Regions from separate parts of the Sporosarcina sp. SAFN-015 genome, predicted to be linked through region 1. Evidence: riboswitches for the same ligand, from Rfam matches in the RefSeq annotation. Region 1 holds a riboswitch; the other holds the start of a gene.

Region 1 (4,203 bases):
AATCCTATCCCCAATTTACTTTTATTTAGAGAAAAAATTAGCCATTTTTTCTGGGTAGTCGGTGAAGATGGATTGGACTCCGGCTTGTTTTAGTATTGTTGCGTATGATTCGTCGTTCACTGTGAAAGTTCTGACGGGCATGCCGCTTTTTATAACTTCAGTGATGGAAGGGCGGATTGCGGCAGGGAATAGGATGTGAAGCGCATCCGCAGGTATTTTGTGTAAATAGTCCAACGGGTGGACGAGTACTTCCATGAATAATGCTGCTGTCTCGATTTGAGGATTGATTCGCTTGACGAGCTGGATGGCAGTGTGGTCAAAAGATGAAATGATAACGCGGGATTCCAGTTGCCTTTCCTCAATTAATTCAAGCACTTTTTGAACCATTCCTTCATAAGGAAAAATATCCGATTTCAACTCGATATTTAGTTTATGATCTGTCGAATCGAATATATCGAGAACTTCCTTCAATGTTGGGATTGTTTCACCGTGGAATTCGGGTGCAAACCAGCTGCCGAAGTCATATGATTTCAATTCTGCCAAGGACATATCTTTCACATAGCTTGTTCCATTTGAAGTACGGTCAATTGTTTCATCATGGATGACGACGAGTTCACCATCCGCTGCCATATGTACATCGAATTCAACGCCAAAAACAGGGAGACGTGCAGCTTCCTTGAATGCGGCAATCGTATTTTCCGGATAGTTTCCGGATGCGCCTCTATGTGCAATAATCTTCATTTAGCTTCCTCCGTTTTCATAGATCGGATCATTTTTCCCGCAGCAAAAGGGCCACGGTACTTTACCGTTGCCCTCTCATTTGGAACTAGTCAATCCCAAGTTTTATTTGCTTCGATTTCTTTTTTCAATATTTCCGCTCCTTTAGGACTTATATACATGCCATTTGAAAGTTTTGTATTTTCGGGGGTGATTTCTCCGGTTACGATGCATGCCGCATCCACCACATATTTTCGAAGAATGATCATATCATCGTCAACAAAGATTTCCATTGGTGCTCCTTTTTCGAGCTTCAATGTATTTCTTAATTCTTTTGGAATCACGATTCGGCCAAGATGGTCGACTTTCCTGACAATACCTAAACTTCGCATAGTATCCTCCCTGACTTATGTTTTTTTTTTACTATTGTCTACAATTATACCAGTTAATTAGAAAAATACAAAAAAATGAATATACTTTCATTTAGTCTCCTATTCTCTCTATTCCTTTTATCTATGCTTTAAAACGTTTCTGAACAACGTTTTTTCTGATAGAATAGTTAAGTCTTTTAAGAAAGGAGAACAATTATGTCATTATTTCATAGGAAGTCGGTAGTTTTCGACTATGTTCAAATCATTATCGGAGCGACATTGGTCGGTCTTTCATTCAATATATTTTTATTGCCATCGCGCATAGCGGCGGGCGGCATTTCTGGTGTCAGTACGATCCTCTATGAATTATTCGGCTATAATCCTGCGTACGTTCAATGGCTTATTAATATTCCACTTATCGTGTTGGGACTATTGCTTGCAGGGAAGGAATTCAGTACAAAGACAATCGTAGGTACTTTTTTTGTTCCATTCGTCATCTATTTGACGCATGGTCTCCATTTACACGTTGATAACCCGCTTCTTAGTTCCATCTATGGGGGCATAATGCTCGGGATTGGACTTGGGATTGTGTATAGAGGGAATGGTTCCACAGGCGGCACAGCTTTGATAGCCCAACTCCTAAAAAAGTATACCGGTATTTCAAGCGGCTTTTCCCAATTGATCGTGGATGGAATTGTCGTTGTCACTTCAGCTTTTGTTTTCAATTTTGAACTTGCTTTATACGCCCTTATGTCGATTTACGTAACGAGCAAGGTAATAGACTTCGTACAGTTGCAAACTTCACCGATAAAACTTGTTCTCATCATTACGGAAAATGAAGAGAAAATCCAGTCGGTCATTCAAAATGAAATTGACCGGGGGTTGACGAAAGTGAAATCGACGGGAGGATATTCGAATAACGAGAAGACAATGATCTTCTGCGTCGTGGAACAGTCAGAAGCTGTCTATTTAAAAAAATTGCTTCAAACCGCTGAACCGTCATCATTTGTCATTTTCCTTAACGCTTCAGAAATATTAGGACTTGGTTTTTCAAAAGCGAAAATTCATCGATGATAAAAAATCAGTATACAATTCAAATAATGATGATATAATAGTTTCAATTGAATATTTCTTATCAAGAGAAGCTGAGGGATTTGGCCCGATGAAGCTTCAGCAACCTCTGCGTCTGCAGGAAGGTGCTACCTCCAACAAGATGTTACATCTTGAGAGATAAGAACGGAGAAGTTTTAAACGAATCCTCGTTCCTATCTAATGGAACGGGGTTTTTTAACGTCTAGGCTTCGGGCGCAATGCGCTTTTGAATAATAAGGGGGAGACGAAATGCCAATCAATATACCTGAACAATTGCCGGCACGTGAGCTGTTGAAAGAAGAGAGGATCTTCGTAATGGATGAAGGGCGGGCGACGACACAGGATATCCGTCCGTTAAATATTCTTATCTTGAACTTAATGCCGGAAAAAGAAAAAACAGAGCTTCAGTTGCTTCGACTGCTAGGCAATACGCCGCTGCAAGTGAATGTTACGTTTTTGAATACCGCTACGTATGAATCAAAAAATGTGAGCAAAAATCATTTGGATTCTTTTTATACGACATTCGAGCACGTCAAAAACAGACGTTATGACGGGCTAATTATTACAGGCGCGCCGATTGAGCATTTACCGTTCGAGGATGTCGTCTACTGGGATGAATTGAAACAGATTATGGATTGGTCCAAAACCAATGTCACTTCGACACTACATATTTGCTGGGGCGCTCAAGCTGCCCTTTATCACCATTATGGCATCAATAAATTTGAACTGCCGAAAAAACTATCGGGCATATATAGTCATCAACTGACCGATCCGACTGTTGAATTGACACGTGGCTTCAACGATGTTTTCACTGCTCCACATTCGCGGTATACGTCAGTGTCAATCGAGGAGATCGAGCAAGAGCAGGATCTTCAACTATTGGCGGTTTCAGAAGAAGCTGGCGCATTCATCATCCTATCAAAGGATTCCAGACAGATTATGATTACGGGTCATTTAGAATATGATGCATGCACACTTGGCGAAGAGTATGCGCGAGATTTGAAAAAAGGGATCGATATTGAAATCCCTGAAAACTATTTCCCGAATGACGACCCCAAAAAACAACCGTTAAATACATGGCGTTCCCATACACATCTTCTTTTCTCGAACTGGTTGAATTATTATGTGTACCAAGCGACACCGTTCGAATGGGAATAAAAATAAAATAGACTAACGCGAAGCACGAGTTTTGAATTTCGTGCTTCGTTTTTGTGTTTTATACATTTTTCGTCCGTATATTGTCCAAGTACTTTCACACACTAATTGTAGTGGAGGTGTGTACGATGATTTCGGAAGCTCTTGAAAGCATGCATTTTTGGGAAATGGTATCTCGAACTACATTTGCTTTTATAACACTTATGATTCTTGCCAGATTGATGGGGAAAAAACAGATTTCACAGCTTACATTTTTTCATTACGTCACTGGAATTACAATCGGCTCAATTGCGGCTGATATAGCTGCGCAATCGGAAACCCCTTTTCTGAATGGTGCGGTTGGTTTGATTTGGTGGGCATTGTTGACTGTTTTCGTGAACTATTTAACAATGAAATCGAAAAAAGCAAGGAAGCTTTTCGATGATTCACCAACTATCGTAATACACAGAGGAAAAATAAGTGAACAGGGGATGAAGAAAGCTCGCCTCACATTGAATGATCTTAATATGATGCTCCGCGAGCAAAGTATATTTACGGTCACGGACGTGAACTATGCTATTCTCGAAACGAATGGGCAATTAAGTGTCATGAAAAAAGCAAGCCAGGAAGCAGCTACCCGCAAAGATGTAAAAGCACCTGGCCAAGAGCCAAAGTATATACCAACAGAAATCATTTCAGACGGGAATTTGATCAAAGAAAATTTGACCGAGCTGAACTTAACAGAAGAATGGGTATATGAGCAACTAAAGAAAAATGGGATTGGTAAAGTGGAACAAGTATATTACGCTGAAATCACTGGCGACGGAAGCCTCCATATCGACATGCGTACAGAAGATAAAAAGTAAGTTACGATGCTAAAAAGGGGGCC
Region 2 (4,203 bases), on a different contig from region 1:
CGCAATCACTGCTTTTGGTTGTCCTTCCGCCTCCCATTTCCACACGGCACTCACCTCCCCTATCTGTAGATGTTTTATGTTACGATAAATTATACATGATTTTTAGAAAAGGAGAGACGTTCATGATTTATCCTTACAACGGAAAAACCCCACAAATTGATCCAACCGTCTACGTTGCGGATTATGCAACGATTACTGGCGATGTAACGATCGGGGCAAACAGTTCCATTTGGTTCAATACGGTCATCCGAGGAGATGTCGCCCCGACGATTATCGGTGAGCGAGTGAGCATCCAAGATTTAAGCTGCCTACACCAAAGTCCAGGAAAAACATTGCTGATTGAAGATGAGGTTACAGTTGGCCATAAGGCGATTTTACATAGTTGTATTGTTCGTAAAGGTGCACTCATCGGCATGGGAGCCATCATTTTGGACGGAGCTGAAATCGGCGAGGGAGCATTCATCGGTGCAGGCAGCCTCGTACCACCAGGCAAGAAAATACCGCCTGGTTGCCTAGCTCTTGGCTCACCAGCGAAAGTCGTCCGTGAATTGAATGATGAAGATCGAGCAGAGATGGAACGTGTTTTGAATAGCTATGTTGAAAAAGGCAAGATTTATAAAGAGATGCAAATATAAACTAGGTGCTGTCCAATTGGGCAGCATCTTTATTTATTTAATCCCATTGATCATCACTTTTTATCACTATTTATAACGCTATAATTTTCGTTAGGTTCCTCCTTTTAAATTATGACGCTTCGTGAAATTAATGAGCCTTTACGAAATTCTTTGATTCCCTGTTCTATTGGCTAAATAAAAAATCAGCAGTACTCATCAATTATTCGATGAAGTGCTGCTGATATTCTTTCAAATATTAAACAGTCAAGCCAGCCTTTGCGATCAAATCTTCCGCTTTGTCTGTCTGCTCCCAAGGGAGTTCAACGTCAGTACGTCCGAAATGGCCGTATGCCGCTGTCTGTTTGTAAATCGGACGGCGAAGGTCGAGCATTTTAATAATGCCGGCAGGACGTAAATCGAATAGTTCACGTACGATTTCCACTAGCTTACTTTCCTCGACTTTTCCTGTTCCGAACGTATCGATTGAAATGGAAACTGGTTTTGCAACACCGATCGCATAAGCCAATTGAACTTCACAACGATCCGCAAGTCCCGCAGCAACGATATTTTTCGCAACATAGCGCGCAGCATATGAAGCAGAACGGTCCACCTTTGTCGCATCTTTTCCGGAGAATGCACCGCCACCATGACGCGCATAGCCACCATATGTGTCAACGATGATCTTCCGGCCAGTCAAACCGGCATCCCCTTGTGGTCCGCCGATGACGAAACGGCCGGATGGGTTGATGAAGTATTTTGTTTCTTCATCTAATAATTCTGCTGATACGACTGGATAGATGACATGTTCTTTAATATCACGTTGAATTTGCTCTAAAGTGATATCAGGATGATGTTGAGTAGAGATTACGATTGTGTCAATCCGAACCGGGTTATTATCCTCATCATACTCAACTGTTACTTGCGTTTTACCGTCTGGTCGCAAATAATCAAGCGTATCGTCTTTTCTCACTTGCGCAAGTCTGCGTGAAAGTTTATGCGATAAGCTGATCGGCATCGGCATAAGCTCAGGTGTTTCATTGCAAGCATAACCGAACATTAGCCCTTGGTCTCCCGCTCCGATCGCTTCGAGCTCTTCATCCGTCATTGTCCCTTCACGTGCTTCAAGTGCTTGATCGACACTTGCCGCGATGTCAGGAGATTGTTCATCGATGGACGTCAATACAGATGACGTCTCCCAGTCGAATCCGAACTTAGCGCGTGTATAGCCAATTTCCTTCACTGTATCCCGTACGACTTTCGGGATGTCAACATAAGTTGTTGTCGTAATTTCTCCGATGACTAAAACGAGTCCTGTTGTAATTGTCGTCTCACAGGCTACACGTGCATTCGGATCTTCCTCTAAGATGGCATCCAAAATGGCGTCAGAAATCTGATCGCACATTTTATCCGGATGGCCTTCAGTTACCGATTCTGAAGTGAACAATCGGCGATTTGTCATTGTAATTTCCTCCTTAAAAGCTTGCAAATATTGATACGGTACTCTAATTGTCCCAGTAAGTTCAGCGCCTAGAGAGTCGACGTCAACATACACAAGGATTAAGGGCTTGATTCATTCAATAAAAAAGCCCTTCGCTCACGTAAATATACATGAGGAAAGGCATAATTTCAAAAGCAGCACCTTTCACTCTTATCGTCCAAGGAATTCACCTTGCTCCAGGTTTGGCACCTTCTCGCGGCCAATAAGGTCCACGCAGGTTGCCGGGCTTCATAGGGCCTGTCCCTCCGCCAGCTCGGGATAAGAGTATCCGTTCAATAAATAATCCTACGAAAAAGTTTGTACTTTGTCAAACATTTTATGCATATATACTTGAGTTTTGAATTAGTATAGATTATTATTCTAAATGTGTTATACTATTTACGAAATGTGATGAAACCCACCAACTGGGATTACATGCAAAGGACGGTACTTAAAATGATTTCAGCTAAAATTGAAAACGGATTACACGAGTTACTTTCAGGCAACAACGTAAACATACAGCCTTCAGTGGCAGAACTGGTTGAAAAAGCAACTTCCCGTGGAGAAGCGAAACTTTCTGCAGATGGCGCACTTACTGCAGAGACAGGAAAGTATACTGGCCGTTCTCCTGAGGATAAGTATATTGTCGAAGAGGAATCTTCAAAAGACAAAATCGACTGGGGCAAAGTGAACCGCCCGATTTCATCTGAAATCTTTGATTCATTATATAAGAAAGTCTTAAACCATTTAAAAGCTAAGGAAGAGCTATTCGTATTCAAAGGATTTGCAGGAGCGGATAAAGCGTCCCAGCTGTCTATCCAAGTCATCAATGAATTCGCATGGCAAAACTTGTTCGTCAACAATCTTTTCATTCGCCCTACTGAGGAAGAATTGAAAACGCATGAAGCTCAATTCACGGTTATCGCTGCTCCGACATTCAAAGCAGATCCGGCAGTAGACGGAACGAAATCCGAAACCTTCATCATTGTATCACTTGAGAAGCGTATTGTGTTAATTGGAGGTACGGAATATGCGGGAGAAATGAAAAAATCGATTTTCTCCGTTATGAACTACTTGCTGCCTGAGCACGGCATACTATCCATGCACTGCTCTGCAAACGTTGGCGAAGAAGGAGATGTCGCTTTATTCTTCGGTCTTTCTGGAACAGGAAAAACGACGCTTTCAGCAGATGCTAACCGTAAACTAATTGGTGATGATGAGCACGGCTGGTCCGAAAACGGAGTCTTCAACATCGAAGGCGGCTGCTATGCGAAAACGATCAATCTCTCAAAAGAGAAGGAACCAGAAATTTACGGAGCGATCCGTTTCGGTTCAGTATTGGAAAACGTCGTCTTGGATGAAAAGACTCGCAAGCCCGATTACGACGATAATTCATTGACTGAAAATACGCGTGCAGCATACCCGATCCATAATATCGAAAACATCGTGATGCCATCGGTTGCAGGACATCCGAAAGCAATTGTCTTCTTAACAGCGGATGCATTCGGCGTATTGCCTCCAATCTCCAAATTGACGAAGGAACAAGCGATGTATCACTTCCTAAGCGGTTTCACTTCGAAGCTAGCAGGAACTGAGCGCGGCGTCACTTCACCGGAAGCGACATTCTCTACATGCTTTGGTGCCCCTTTTCTCCCATTGCCTGCAACGGTCTACGCAGAAATGCTAGGGAAGAAAATCGACGAGCACGATGCACAAGTCTTCCTTGTCAACACGGGTTGGACTGGTGGAGTTTACGGTGTAGGACATCGTATGTCTTTGAAACATACACGTACAATGGTCCGTGCAGCAATCGCTGGCGAATTGAACGATGTGGAATACGAAGAGAATGCAATTTTCGGTCTTGCTATGCCTAAAGCAATTGACGGCGTACCGACTGAAGTATTGAACCCTCGTAACGCTTGGAGCGATCCGACAGCTTACGATCAAAAAGCGAAAGAGTTGGCAGATCTTTTCCGTGAGAACTTCAAGAAATTCGGTCATGTTTCTGAAGAAATCACTCAAAAAGGCGGACCAGTCGCTTAATACAAAGACAGTGAAGATCCAGGCGCTATGTTGCGCCTGGATCTTTTTTTATATAGCTTTTTAATACGT

What was found. Region 1 has a riboswitch for S-adenosylmethionine ahead of metA (homoserine O-acetyltransferase MetA). Riboswitches for the same ligand answer to the same signal wherever they lie in the genome.
Region 2: another riboswitch for S-adenosylmethionine. It lies ahead of metK (methionine adenosyltransferase); the one in region 1 lies ahead of metA (homoserine O-acetyltransferase MetA).

Annotation. Positions count from the first base shown of each region.
Region 1 covers NZ_JBPFDR010000004.1:35,007-39,209, reverse strand. Annotated here, with positions in the region: gene ACR65H_RS08345 (glycerophosphodiester phosphodiesterase) at 22-741, opposite strand; gene ACR65H_RS08340 (AbrB/MazE/SpoVT family DNA-binding domain-containing protein) at 831-1,109, opposite strand; gene ACR65H_RS08335 (YitT family protein) at 1,305-2,162, shown strand; SAM riboswitch class I at 2,218-2,325, shown strand; gene metA (homoserine O-acetyltransferase MetA) at 2,430-3,338, shown strand; gene ACR65H_RS08325 (YetF domain-containing protein) at 3,464-4,180, shown strand.
Region 2 covers NZ_JBPFDR010000008.1:17,098-21,300, reverse strand. Annotated here, with positions in the region: gene ACR65H_RS13920 (alpha/beta fold hydrolase) at 1-45, opposite strand, end outside; gene ACR65H_RS13915 (gamma carbonic anhydrase) at 123-635, shown strand; gene metK (methionine adenosyltransferase) at 871-2,073, opposite strand; SAM riboswitch class I at 2,260-2,377, opposite strand; gene pckA (phosphoenolpyruvate carboxykinase (ATP)) at 2,548-4,134, shown strand.